3 regions of the Streptomyces sp. NPDC001634 genome follow, and region 1 is predicted to be linked to each of the others. Evidence: riboswitches for the same ligand, from Rfam matches in the RefSeq annotation. Region 1 holds a riboswitch; each other region holds the start of a gene.

Region 1 (3,925 bases):
CCGACCAGTTCGGGATCGAGGGCGGAGGTGGGCTCGTCGAAGAGGATGACGCCGGGGCGCAGCGCGAGGGCGCGGGCGATGGCGACGCGCTGCTGCTGGCCGCCGGAGAGCTGGCGCGGGTAGGCGCCGGTCTTGTCGGCGAGACCGACCCGGACGAGCAACTCGCGGGCCAGTTCCTGAGCTTCGGGCTTGGTGAGTTTCCCGGTCGCGACCGGGGCGGCGGCCACGTTGTCCAGGACGGTCAGATGCGGGAAGAGGTTGAAGTTCTGGAAGACGAAGCCGATCCGGCCGCGCTGGGTCAGGATCGCGCGCTCGCTCAGCTCCTTCAGCCTCCCCCAGCCTTCGGTCGGGGGGACCCCCATCTCCCTTCGGTCGCCCTGCCGCTTCACGCCGATCAGCTCGCCGTTGATGCTGACGTAGCCGATCTCGGGCTTCTCCAGGTGGTTGATGACCCGAAGCAGGGTGGACTTGCCGGAGCCGGAGGGGCCCAGGATGACGGTGACCTCGCCGGGGCGGACGGTCAGGTCGACGCCGTCCAGTACCCGGTGGGTGCCGTACCACTTGTGCACGTCGTGGACCTCGACGGTGGCGGCCTCGACGTCCTCCACGGCTTCGAGCGTCTCGGCGGTCATACGGCGGCCTCCCTGCGGATGCGGGCGCCCAGGTCGGTGAAACCGGCGCGGAGCTTCTGCAACGGCGTCGGCGGCAGGCTGCGGGTGGCGCCCCGGGCGTAGTGCCGCTCGACGTAGAACTGGACGACGGACACGATGCTGGTCAGGATCAGGTACCAGAGGGTGACGACCAGCAGCAGCGGCACGATGTCGCCGGGGTAGGTGGCACCCATGGTCTGCGCGGAGCCGAACAGGTCGAGCAGGGAGACGTAGAAGACCAGCGAGGTGCCCTTGATCAGGCCGATGAGCTGGTTGACGTAGTTCGGGATGATGGAGCGCAGCGCCTGTGGGAACACGATCCTGCGGAACTGGTATCCCTTCGGCAGGCCGAGCGCCGCGGCCGCCTCGTGCTGGCCCTGGTCGACGGAGAGGATGCCGCCGCGGACGACCTCGGCCGCGTAGGCGGCCTCGTTGAGGCTGAGGCCGATGACGGCGACGACCATGTCGGTGGCGAGTCTCGACTCGTCGAAGGAGAAGAAGGCGGGGCCGAAGGGGATGCCGACGCTCAACGTCTTATACAGGGCGCTGAAGTTGTAGAGGAAGATCAGCACCACGATGAGCGGGATGGAGCGCAGCGCCCAGACGTAGGTCCAGCTGACCGCGCGCAGCACCGGGCTCTTCGAGAGCCGGCCCAGTGCGAGCACGATGCCGCCGACAAGGCCCAGCACCGCACTGTAGGCGGTGACTTCGAGGGTGATCAGCAGGCCGTCGAGGATGGTGGGGCGCAGGAACCAGTAGCTCCAGCGGTCCCACTGGTAGAAGGGGTTGGTGACCAGTCCGTGCACGAACTGGGCGACCAGGACCAACACGACCGCGGTAAGGATCCAGCGGCCTGGTCGCCGCCGAGGAAGAACTCGCTGGGCGGTGAGGGCTTTTGACGGTTGGTCGGTGGTAGGCGCCTCGGCGAGGGTGGCGGTGGCACCAGGGGGTTCACTCATGGTGGGCTCCGGCTGGGTGGGAACACCCCGGAAGCACGGCGGCATACGGCGGCGCACACGACGGCGAGGTACCGGGGGGGGAGGGCAACGGCACACCGCGGGCGCGGTGTTCGTCAGGACGTGCGGGGGCTGCGGGGAGGTGTCAGCCCCGACAGCGGGCTCGGCCCGGTGCGGTACACAGTGCGCTGTTCACGCGGAGCAGATCGACGGCACGATCGGCGACGAGCAGGTTCGCGTACGACGGTACGCAGCCCCGGGAGCGGCGTGCGGCCGTCCTGGGAGCTGCGTACATGGCGTCACCGTCACTGTTCCGGCCCTAGGGGCCTCGCGCTTACCGAAACTTCATCGGTCGGGTCGTCACCTGGGGCACCCCACCGCGGTGGGAGGGTTGCCGGTCAGCAAGCCAGGGCTTGTCGCTGACGCTCATGACCGTTCTGAGCAGTAGTTAAGGCAACGGCCCGAACATTTGTCAACGCCGGTCCAGCAAGTGGAACGGCCAGTGGTAAGGAGTCCGGGTGTTGAGCCTGCGCCGGCCCAGGCCGGTCAGTCCGGATACTCCGGTCCGACCGCGGTGCGGGCACCGAGCGTCCTTCCCCTGCCCCAGCCGAGTTCACGCCGGTACCCGCCGAGCAGACCGGATTCCTCGAGCTGTGTCACATCACGCAAGCGCGAGCCCGGAGCGACCGCGGTCACCAACGGGGCGACGAACAGCGCGTCGGTCGGGCAGTACGCCTCGCACTGGAAACAGGTCTGGCAGCTGTCCTGTCGCGCGATCACCGGAACGCCGTCGGCACCGCGATCGAAGACGCGCGTCGGGCACACCTCGATGCACCGGTCGCAGGCGATGCAGCGGTCCGGCTCGACGATCTCGATCATGCGGCTCGGCCTCCGATCGTGACCAGCGCCCGCGACGCCGGCTCCGGACGGCTCCAGACCTCGTCGAGCCCGCCGGTGAGCAGCCGATAGTGCTGGGCCGGATCCTGCGTCGGCCGGTCGGCCCGCTTGTGCATACCGCGCGATTCGGTGCGCTGCAGTGCCGCGTGGTACATCCAGCGGCCATGGGCCACCATCGCGGCCGCTTCCCTGGCCCGGAACAGTTCCTCACCGCTCGCCCCCAGCCCTTCGCGGACCGCGGACCACGTCCCGTGCAGCGACCGCAGAGCCGGCTCGAGACGGTCGGCGTGCCGCAGGTAGTTGCGGTCGTACGGCAGGACCTCGCGCTGGACGGCGGCGACGACCTCGCCGTGACCTACGTTCACGGCACCGGTCGGGCGGAGGCCGGCCGTCCCCACGGCCCGCAGTCGGCTGCCCGGTCGGCCCCGCCGGTTGGCGAACTCGGCGGCGCCCCGGCCCGCCCAGCTGCCCGATGACGCCGCCCATGCGGCGTTGTGGCTGCCGCCTCCGGTGAAGCCGCCGCAGATCAGCTCGCGGGTCGCGGTGTCGCCGGCCGCGTACAGGCCGGGGACGTCGGTCGAGCAGTCGTGGTCGGCGATGCGCACACCACCCGTCCCGCGTACCGTGCCTTCGGCCAGCAGAGTGATCTCGAACAGGTCGGTGAAGGGGTCGATGCCCAGCCGGTCGAAAACCAGGAAGGTGTTCGGCTGCCCCTTGCGCATCGCCCGCTGTTCGTCAGGGGTGGCCCGGTCGAGCCGGGCGTAGACCGGCTCCGTGAGCAGCGTCCTCGCGATCACCGACCGGCCGCGGGTGCTGCCCGCGCCTTCCAGCACCGAGCCGTCGGCACGGTAGAAGGTCGCCCAGGAGTAGTAGGCGGTCTTGGTCAGCGACGTGCCCTTCGGGGCGATGGCGTAGGCGTTGGAGAACTCCATCCCCGACAGCCGCGCCCCCGCCTCCACGGCCAGCAGCGCGCCGTCCCCGGTGTTGACATCGCAGCCGAGGCTCTTGGACTGGAACGCACATCCGCCTGCGGCGAGCACGACCGCCCCCGCCTCGATGCGGACGGTCTCGCCCGTCGTGCGGTCGAGCGCCCGCGCCCCCGAGACGACGCCGTCGGCATCGGTCAGGAGTTCCAACGCAGGGGTGTGGTCGAGGATGCGGACGCCCAGCCGCCGTACCCGGGTCCGCTGCCGGCGCATGTACTCGGGCCCCTGAAGGTCGCCGCGCAGCTGACGGCCGTGGGCGTCGACGGGGAACGGGTAGCGCTGGACGCGGGCGAGCTCGTCCATGCGCGCGTGGGTCTCGTCGAGGACGCGCGCCATCCAGTCCCGGTCGGCGAGGAATCCGCCGAGCGCCTCGCGGCTCGCCATGGCGGCCTCCCGCAGTTCGGGGACGTCGTCGACGTACCAGATGCCGGTGCCG
Region 2 (3,925 bases), on a different contig from region 1:
GAGTACAAGGAGATCACAAGCGGCCACGGCCACCACTGATCGCTGCGCACGCCACACCACGGTCGAAGGGCCCCGTCCGATGTTCGGACGGGGCCCTTCGCCCTGCTCCGGGCTGGATAGGGTGGACCCGTTCGAGATGCGCGTCCCGTAGTCCGGGACACCGACCCAGGAGCGGCTTATGAGCGCTGTGACCCCCGCTGGAGGCGACACCGCGGCGGGCCGTTCCTGGCCCGAGGTACTGAACGCCCTGCTGTACGGCCGTGACCAGAGCGCAGAAGCCACGGCCTGGGTGATGGACCGGATCATGCGCGGCGAGGCGACCGATGCGCAGATCGCCGGGTTCGTGGTGGCCCTCAGGGCCAAGGGCGAGACCGTCGAGGAGATCAACGGGCTCGTCCGGACGATGTACGAGCACGCCAATGTGATCGAGGTGCCCGGGCGGACGGTGGACATCGTCGGTACCGGTGGCGACGGTGCCAAGACCGTCAACATCTCCACCATGTCGGCGATCGTCGTCGCCGGCACGGGTGCCACGGTCGTCAAGCACGGCAACCGGGCGGCGTCCTCCGCGTCCGGCGCCTCGGACGTCCTGGAAAAGCTCGGCGTCAACCTGGAGCTGACCCCTCGGCGGGTGGCCGAGGTGGCCCAGGAGGCCGGGATCACCTTCTGCTTCGCGATCAAGTTCCACCCGGCGTTGCGCCATGTGGGCGCCGCGCGCGGCCAGTTGGGCATCCGCACGGTGTTCAACATCCTCGGCCCGCTGACCAACCCCGCCAAGGTGCGGGCCCAGGCGGTCGGGGTCGCGGATCCGCGTATGGCGCCGGTCGTCGCGGGCGTCTTCGCCGAACGCGGCAACTCCTCACTCGTCTTCCGTGGCGACGACGGTCTCGACGAGCTGACGACGACGGCCACCTCCCGGGTGTGGATCGTCCGGGACGGCAAGGTCACCGAGGAGACCTTCGATCCGCGTGACGTCGGCATTGAACTGGTGCCGGTGGAGGCACTGCGGGGCGGGGACCCCTCGTACAACGCGGAGGTCGCGCGCCATCTGCTGGAGGGCGAGAGGGGCCCGGTGCGGGACGCCGTACTGCTGAACTCGGCGGCCGCGCTGGTGGCCCTGGATCCGGGTTCCGGGACCCTGGCGGACCAGCTCCGGGCCGGTATGGAGAAGGCCGCGGAGTCGATCGACTCGGGGGCGGCGAAGCGGGCGCTGGAGCGCTGGGTGGCCGCGAGCAACAAGTAGGCCGTGAGGTGCCGGCGCCTTCGAGGCGCCGGCACCTTCGTGTGTCCCGGCATCCGGACACAAGTTGCAGGCGGGCGATCACGTCCCGTACTGTCCTGGTCAGGTCATGAGCGACAGCCTCTCGGCCCCGGCCGGCTGTCCGGCAACCCTCCGTCCGTGGCGGGGTGCCCCGGGTGAGGACCAGGCCGTAGGCAGCGAGGTCTGCGGCAAGCGCGGACCCCTCGCACGCTTCGACTGAGCGTGGGGCCAGGGGTCCTGGTCGTTCGAGGGAGCCTTCCGTGAGCAAGCGAATGCGATAGGGCCGCAGAGCCCCGCCTCCGCATCCCCTTTTCACCCCTTTTCCCGTGCTGTCGACGCAGCCGCGCGCCGTTGTGCGCGCCGTCCGGCACGGCGATTCCACCTGCTTTCACGGGAGTCACCCATGTCCGTCTCCACCGCTGCCGCCGACCAGTCCGTTTGCCGCAATATTTCCGGGGCGCTGCCCGTTCTGGGGCGTGATGTCACCGTCCCCCTCGTCACGGGTGGCGAGGTCACCTACGCCGCGCTCGACTACGCGGCCAGTGCCCCGGCGCTGCAGCGCGTCTGGGACGACGTGGCGGCGTACGCGCCGTACTACGGCAGTGTCCACCGCGGCGCCGGGTACCTGTCGCAGCTGTCCACCGACCTCTTCGAGAACGCCCGCAGGACGGTGGCCGAGTTCCTCGACTGCCGCGAGGGAGACCAGGTGATCTTCACCCGGTCCACCACCGACTCGCTCAACCTCCTCGCCGCCGCCCTTCCGGCCGACTGCCAGGTCTTCGTCTTCGAGACCGAGCACCATGCGTCGCTGCTGCCGTGGCGTGACGCCCGGGTCACCTGCCTCAACGCCCCGCGCACCCCGCAGCAGGCCGTCGAGAGCCTGGAGCGCGCCCTTGCCGGCCGCGACCCCCACGGCCCGGCTCTCGTCTGCGTCACCGGCGCCTCCAACGTCACCGGCGAGCTGTGGCCCGTACGCGAGCTGGCCGCGGCCGCCCATGCGCACGGCGCCCGTGTCGTCCTCGACGCCGCCCAGCTGGCTCCGCACCACCCCGTGTCCGTCCGCGACCTCGACGTCGACTGGGTGGCCTTCTCCGGTCACAAGCTGTACGCCCCCTTCGGCTCCGGAGTCCTGGCGGGCCGCGCCGACTGGCTGCGCGAGGCCGAGCCGTACCTGGCGGGCGGTGGCGCCAGCCGCAAGGTCACCCGGCGCGAGGACGGGGGAGTGGAGGTGGAGTGGCACGAGAGCGCCGCCCGCCACGAGGCCGGTTCCCCGAACGTGATCGGCGCCTACTCCATCGCATCCGCCTGCAAGGCGCTCACCGAGGCCGGTTTCGACACGCTCGTCGCCCGCGAACAGCACCTCATTCGCAAGGTCCGAGAAGGCCTGGCCGAGGTGCCCGAGGTGAAGATCCTCTCCCTCTTCGGCGACGACTCCCCGCGGGTCGGCGTGATCTCCTTCGTCGTCGAGGGCTGGAACAGCTCCCACTTCGCGGCGGCCCTCTCCGCCGAATACGGCATCGGCGTCCGCGACGGCCTTTTCTGCGCCCACCCGCTCGTGCGCACCCTGCTGGGCAGTGACCCGGAGACGCAGGGCGAGTGCGGCGCCCCCGAGGCAGCCCCCGGTGAGAAGTCGCTGAATGCGATCCGCGTCAGCTTCGGCGCCGGTACTCCCGACGAGCACGTGGAGCGCTTCGTGCGCGCGGTCAGGGAACTCGTCCGATACGGCGCGAAGTGGAACTACCGCACGGAGGACGGCCGTTGCGTCCCGGCGGTCTGATCCCCGAGGGGGCGCCGCCGGCCGGTGGCCGGATGCACGACGGGGCGTGAACGGTACGCCGCACGCCCCGTCCTCGTACCGATGCGGTCTAGTTGTCGAGCCCGATCGCGAACGCCGCCTCCAGGTCGTGCTGGGAGTAGGTGCGGAAGGCGACATGCGTATCCGTGCCCAGGACGCCCGGGATCTTGCTGATCCGTCCGGGGATGACGTCCGCCAGGTCGTCGTGGGCCTTCACCCGGACCATGGCGACGAGGTCGTACGTCCCGGTGACGGAGAAGACCTCGCTGACTGAGTCCAGCGCGGCGATCGACTCGGCGATCTCGGGGATCCGGTCCACGCTGGTCTTGATGAGCACGATCGCGGTGATCACGGCTGGTGTTCTCCCTCGGGGGCCTGGGCTGGTGGTTTCACCCTACTCGTACGGCCGTAGCGCACCCATGCGTAGACGAAGCCCAGTGAGAAGCCCACGAGGTGGGCCAGGTACGCCACCCCGGGGCCCTGCGCCGCGCGGCCCGCCGCCATCCACTGCAGGGCCGCCCAGAAGGGGAGCACCACCCAGGCCGGGAAGCGCAGTGGCAGGAAGAGCAGGAAAGGGAAGAGACTGGTCACCCGGGCCTTGGGGAACAGAAACAGGAATGCGCCGAGGACCGCGGAGATCGCCCCCGACGCTCCGACCAGCGTCTGTGCCGATTCGGCGTTGGCAGCCGCGTACGCGAGGAGCGCCAGATAGCCGCAACCCGCGTAGAACAGGGCGAACTCCACATGCCCCATCCGTTCCTCGGTCATCGCCCCGAAGACGTAGAGGAAGAGCATGTTGCCCAGCAGATGCACCCAGCTGCCGTGCACGAACAGCGCCGTCGCGGGCGTGATCGCGGCCCGTGGTGCCC
Region 3 (3,925 bases), on a different contig from region 1:
TGCGCGGCGATGTCGTCCGGGAGAAGACGGAAGTACTCCGGCGGCGCCCACGGCGTGTGCGAGAAGTGGCCGATCCTGAGGTCGGGCCGCAGGCTGCGAAGCATCCGGGGGGTCAGGGTGAGGTGGTAGTCCTGGATCAGGACCGCCGCGCCCTCGGCCGCCTCCTGGGCCAGCGCCTCGGCGAACGCCCGGTTGTACGCCTCGTACGAGGCCCACTGCCGCCGGAACTCCTTGTCGAAGACCGGCTCCAGCGGCGTCTGGTACAGCATGTGGTGCACGAACCAGAGCACCGAGTTCGCGATGCCGTTGTACGCGTCCGCGTACACCTGCGGGTCGATGGGGAGCATCCGTACGCGCTGACCGCCGGTGTCGGCCGGATCGAGGGCGCCCCCCGTCCGGCGTACGGCCTCGCGGTCACCGTCGTTCAGGGCCGAGCAGACCCACACCGCGTCCGCGTCCGGGCCGATCGCCGACAGGCCCGACACGAGGCCGCCCCCGCCGCGCTTGGAGGTGAGCGCCCCGGTCTCGTCCAGCGTGTACGAGACCGGGCCGCGGTTGGAGGCGACGAGAATCCGGGCCCTGTGCGAAGCGACTTGCGTGGAAGCCATGCCACGAAACTTAGCCCGAGCCGAAAACGCTCAAACGTGCGGTTCGGCCGTATGCGGAACCGTATACAACCATCACGCTCGCGGAGGAGAGCCCGGGGAAAGTCTCAGGCAGCCTTCTGTTCCACGTACTCCTCGATCTCCACCATCGGGGGCCTCTCCTCCGTGTCCACCGAGTACGTCCGTGGCTCGAAACCCTCCTTGCCCCGTTCGAACTGGGTGAGGGACGGCCGGATCAGATGGCCGCGGGCCAGGCGGAGCTGTGCGGTGCGGTAGATCGCGGCGGCCATGCGTCCCAGTGCCTGGCCGTCCTGGTGGCGGTGCTTGCGCACGCCCACGTCGACCTGGGCGAGGGCGTCCAGGCCCACCAGGTGCAGGGCGTCGACCAGCATGCCCAGCTCCACCCCGTACCCGACCGGGAACGGGAGCTGTTCCAGCAGGGAGCGGCGGGCCGCGTACTCGCCGCCCAGCGGCTGTACGAAACCGGCCAGCTGAGGCCAGTGCATGTTCAGCAGCGGGCGGGCCATCAGTTCGGTGACGCGGCCGCCCTGGCCCGCCGCTCCGCCGAGTGGGCGGTCGTACATCGCCTTCACGAGGTCCACGCCCGGGTCGGTGAGCAGCGGGCCCACGATCCCGGAGACGAAGTCCGACGAGAACTCCTTCAGGTCCGCGTCGATGAAGCAGACGATGTCACCGCGGGTGACCAGCAGGGAGCGCCACAGCACCTCGCCCTTGCCGGGCACGGCCGGGATGCGCGGCAGGATCGTGTCGCGGTGCACCACCCGGGCGCCGGCTGCCGCCGCGACCTCGGACGTGCGGTCCGTCGAGCCGGAGTCCACGACGACGATCTCGTCGACAAGCGGAACCTGCTGCATGAGGTCGTGGCGGATGACGGCGACGATCTCGCCGACCGTCTCCTCCTCGTTGAGTGCGGGCAGCACGACGCTGACCGACGATCCCGAAAGGCGTTTCGCGGCCATGAGCTGGTGGAGCGGGCGATCGGTGACGGACCAGGACCGGGTGCTCAGCCAGCGCTCGACTTCTTCCAGCACGGTCTGCGGCTCCTCACTGTGTGATCCATCTCGCGGTTCGGACGACTATCTCAACTGTCCTGGCCTTCGGTTACAGTCTTGAACAACGCCGGTGACCATCGCATGTCGGGGGTCGCCGCGCCTCACACCAGTGAAACAACCTCATACAGCTCATCCAGAGGGGCAGAGGGAAACGGCCCGATGAAGCCCCGGCAACCCTCCAGTCGGTTCTCGTAGATCAGTGTTGATCGTCTCCGCGAGGCTCCCGGCTAGGGAAGGTGCCAAATCCGTCTCACGGCGAGATGCGTCGTGAGGAAGATGAGGAGAAAGGGCCTCGCCTGACATGGCTGTGCAGACAGTTGCAAGCACCACGAACCCCGTGAACCTCGGTCCCGCCGCGGCTCTGTCCTGCCGAGAGTGCGGCCACCGGGTGCCTCTCGGCCCGGTCTTCGCCTGCGAGGAGTGTTTCGGCCCGCTGGAGATCGCGTACGACTTCTCGGACTACGACACCGAGGAGCTGCGGAAGCGGATCGAGGCGGGTCCCGCGAACATCTGGCGGTACGCGCCGCTGCTGCCCGTCCCCGCGGACGTGGCCGACAAGCCGAATCTCAACCCGGGCTGGACCAAGCTCGTCAAGGCCGACAACCTGGCGCGCGAGCTGGGCGTGACCGGCGGGTTGTATGTGAAGGACGACTCCGGTAACCCGACGCACTCCTTCAAGGACCGGGTCGTCGCCCAGGCGCTGGAGGCCGCTCGTGCCTTCGGATTCACCACTCTCTCCTGCTCCTCCACCGGCAACCTCGCGGGCGCGGTCGGCGCCGCGGCGGCCCGCGCCGGCTTCCGCTCCTGCGTCTTCATTCCGCACGACCTGGAGCAGGGCAAGGTCGTCATGGCCGCGATCTACGGCGGCGACCTCGTCGGCATCCAGGGCAACTACGACGATGTGAACCGCTTCTGCTCCGAGCTGATCGGCGACCCGGCCGGCGAGGGCTGGGGCTTCGTCAACGTGAACCTGCGGCCGTACTACGCGGAGGGGTCGAAGACCCTGGCGTACGAGATCGCCGAGCAGCTCGGCTGGCAGCTGCCCGACCAGATCGTGGTCCCGATCGCCTCCGGCTCCCAGCTGACGAAGATCGACAAGGGTCTGCAGGAGCTGATCAAGCTCGGGCTCGTCGAGGACAAGCCGTACAAGATCTTCGGTGCCCAGGCCGAGGGCTGCTCGCCGGTGTCGGTCGCGTTCAAGGCGGGCCACGACGTCGTACGGCCGCAGAAGCCGGACACGATCGCCAAGTCGCTTGCGATCGGCAACCCGGCGGACGGACCGTACGTCCTCGACATCGCCCGCCGCACGGGCGGCGCCGTGGAGGATGTGACGGACGAGCAGATCGTCGACGCCATCAAGCTGCTGGCGCGGACCGAGGGCATCTTCGCGGAGACGGCCGGCGGTGTGACCGTCGGCGTCACGCGCAAGCTGATCGAGAACGGCGTCCTCGACCCGTCGAAGACGACGGTCGTCCTCAACACGGGCGACGGCCTCAAGACGCTGGACGCGGTGGCAGGCACGGGGCTGACCGCCACGATCCGTCCGAACCTCGACTCCTTCCGCGATGCGGGTCTTGCGTAGGCATTCCGCTGCAAGGGCAGTTCTGAAGCTGCGGGCCGGTGGGGGCTGGTCGCGCCCGCGCGGCGGAGCCGCATGCTGTCACGTCCCGCGCCCCCTCCAGGGGCGCTGTACTCGACCGGAGGTCACAACCCCATGAGCGTCACCGTCCGCATTCCCACCATCCTGCGCACCTACACCGGCGGCCGGGCCGAGGTGAGCGCCCAGGGCGCGACCCTCGGCGAGGTCATCGCCGACCTGGAGAAGAACCACACCGGCATCGCGGCCCGCGTCCTCGACGACCAGGGCCAGCTGCGCCGCTTCGTCAACGTCTACGTGAACGACGACGACGTCCGTTTCGAGCAGGGTCTCCAGACGGCGACGCCGGACGGCGCGGGAGTCTCCATCATCCCGGCGGTCGCGGGCGGCTGACGGTCCTTCACCCGCGTGATCATTACCCTCGGTAATGTCGAACACCGAGAGTTCACCGAATTGCCCTCTCCGTGAGAGAAACGGAGGGGGCAATTCTGCATGGTTGAGCGCGGTAGAGTTGGGGAACCTGCTCCCGGTCTCCCCGCCGGGCGCCCTGAGTTCCTGCCGCATGCCCGACAAGAAGTAGCCAAAGTGTGCAGGGCTTTTGAGCCATTCATTCCTTTTGCCGGGCCCGACTTGCCCTGAATTCGGGTGAA

What was found. Region 1 has a riboswitch for S-adenosylmethionine ahead of ABT186_RS20555 (amino acid ABC transporter permease). Riboswitches for the same ligand answer to the same signal wherever they lie in the genome.
Region 2: linked by a shared signal. The riboswitch ahead of ABT186_RS29070 (aminotransferase class V-fold PLP-dependent enzyme) and the one ahead of ABT186_RS20555 (amino acid ABC transporter permease) in region 1 are both predicted to bind S-adenosylmethionine.
Region 3: linked by a shared signal. The riboswitch ahead of thrC (threonine synthase) and the one ahead of ABT186_RS20555 (amino acid ABC transporter permease) in region 1 are both predicted to bind S-adenosylmethionine.

Annotation. Positions count from the first base shown of each region.
Region 1 covers NZ_JBEOZU010000028.1:84,092-88,016, reverse strand. The annotation lists gene ABT186_RS20560 (amino acid ABC transporter ATP-binding protein) at 1-632, opposite strand, end outside; gene ABT186_RS20555 (amino acid ABC transporter permease) at 629-1,609, opposite strand; SAM riboswitch class IV at 1,932-2,040, opposite strand; gene ABT186_RS20550 (4Fe-4S binding protein) at 2,153-2,485, opposite strand; gene ABT186_RS20545 (FAD-dependent oxidoreductase) at 2,482-3,925, opposite strand, start outside.
Region 2 covers NZ_JBEOZU010000050.1:38,949-42,873, forward strand. The annotation lists gene qcrB (cytochrome bc1 complex cytochrome b subunit) at 1-39, shown strand, start outside; gene trpD (anthranilate phosphoribosyltransferase) at 179-1,243, shown strand; SAM riboswitch class IV at 1,346-1,462, shown strand; gene ABT186_RS29070 (aminotransferase class V-fold PLP-dependent enzyme) at 1,665-3,038, shown strand; gene ABT186_RS29075 (Lrp/AsnC family transcriptional regulator) at 3,127-3,408, opposite strand; gene ABT186_RS29080 (rhomboid family intramembrane serine protease) at 3,405-3,925, opposite strand, start outside.
Region 3 covers NZ_JBEOZU010000039.1:39,537-43,461, forward strand. The annotation lists gene ABT186_RS25315 (alpha,alpha-trehalose-phosphate synthase (UDP-forming)) at 1-608, opposite strand, end outside; gene ABT186_RS25320 (glucosyl-3-phosphoglycerate synthase) at 713-1,657, opposite strand; SAM riboswitch class I at 1,805-1,961, shown strand; gene thrC (threonine synthase) at 1,980-3,260, shown strand; gene ABT186_RS25330 (MoaD/ThiS family protein) at 3,393-3,668, shown strand.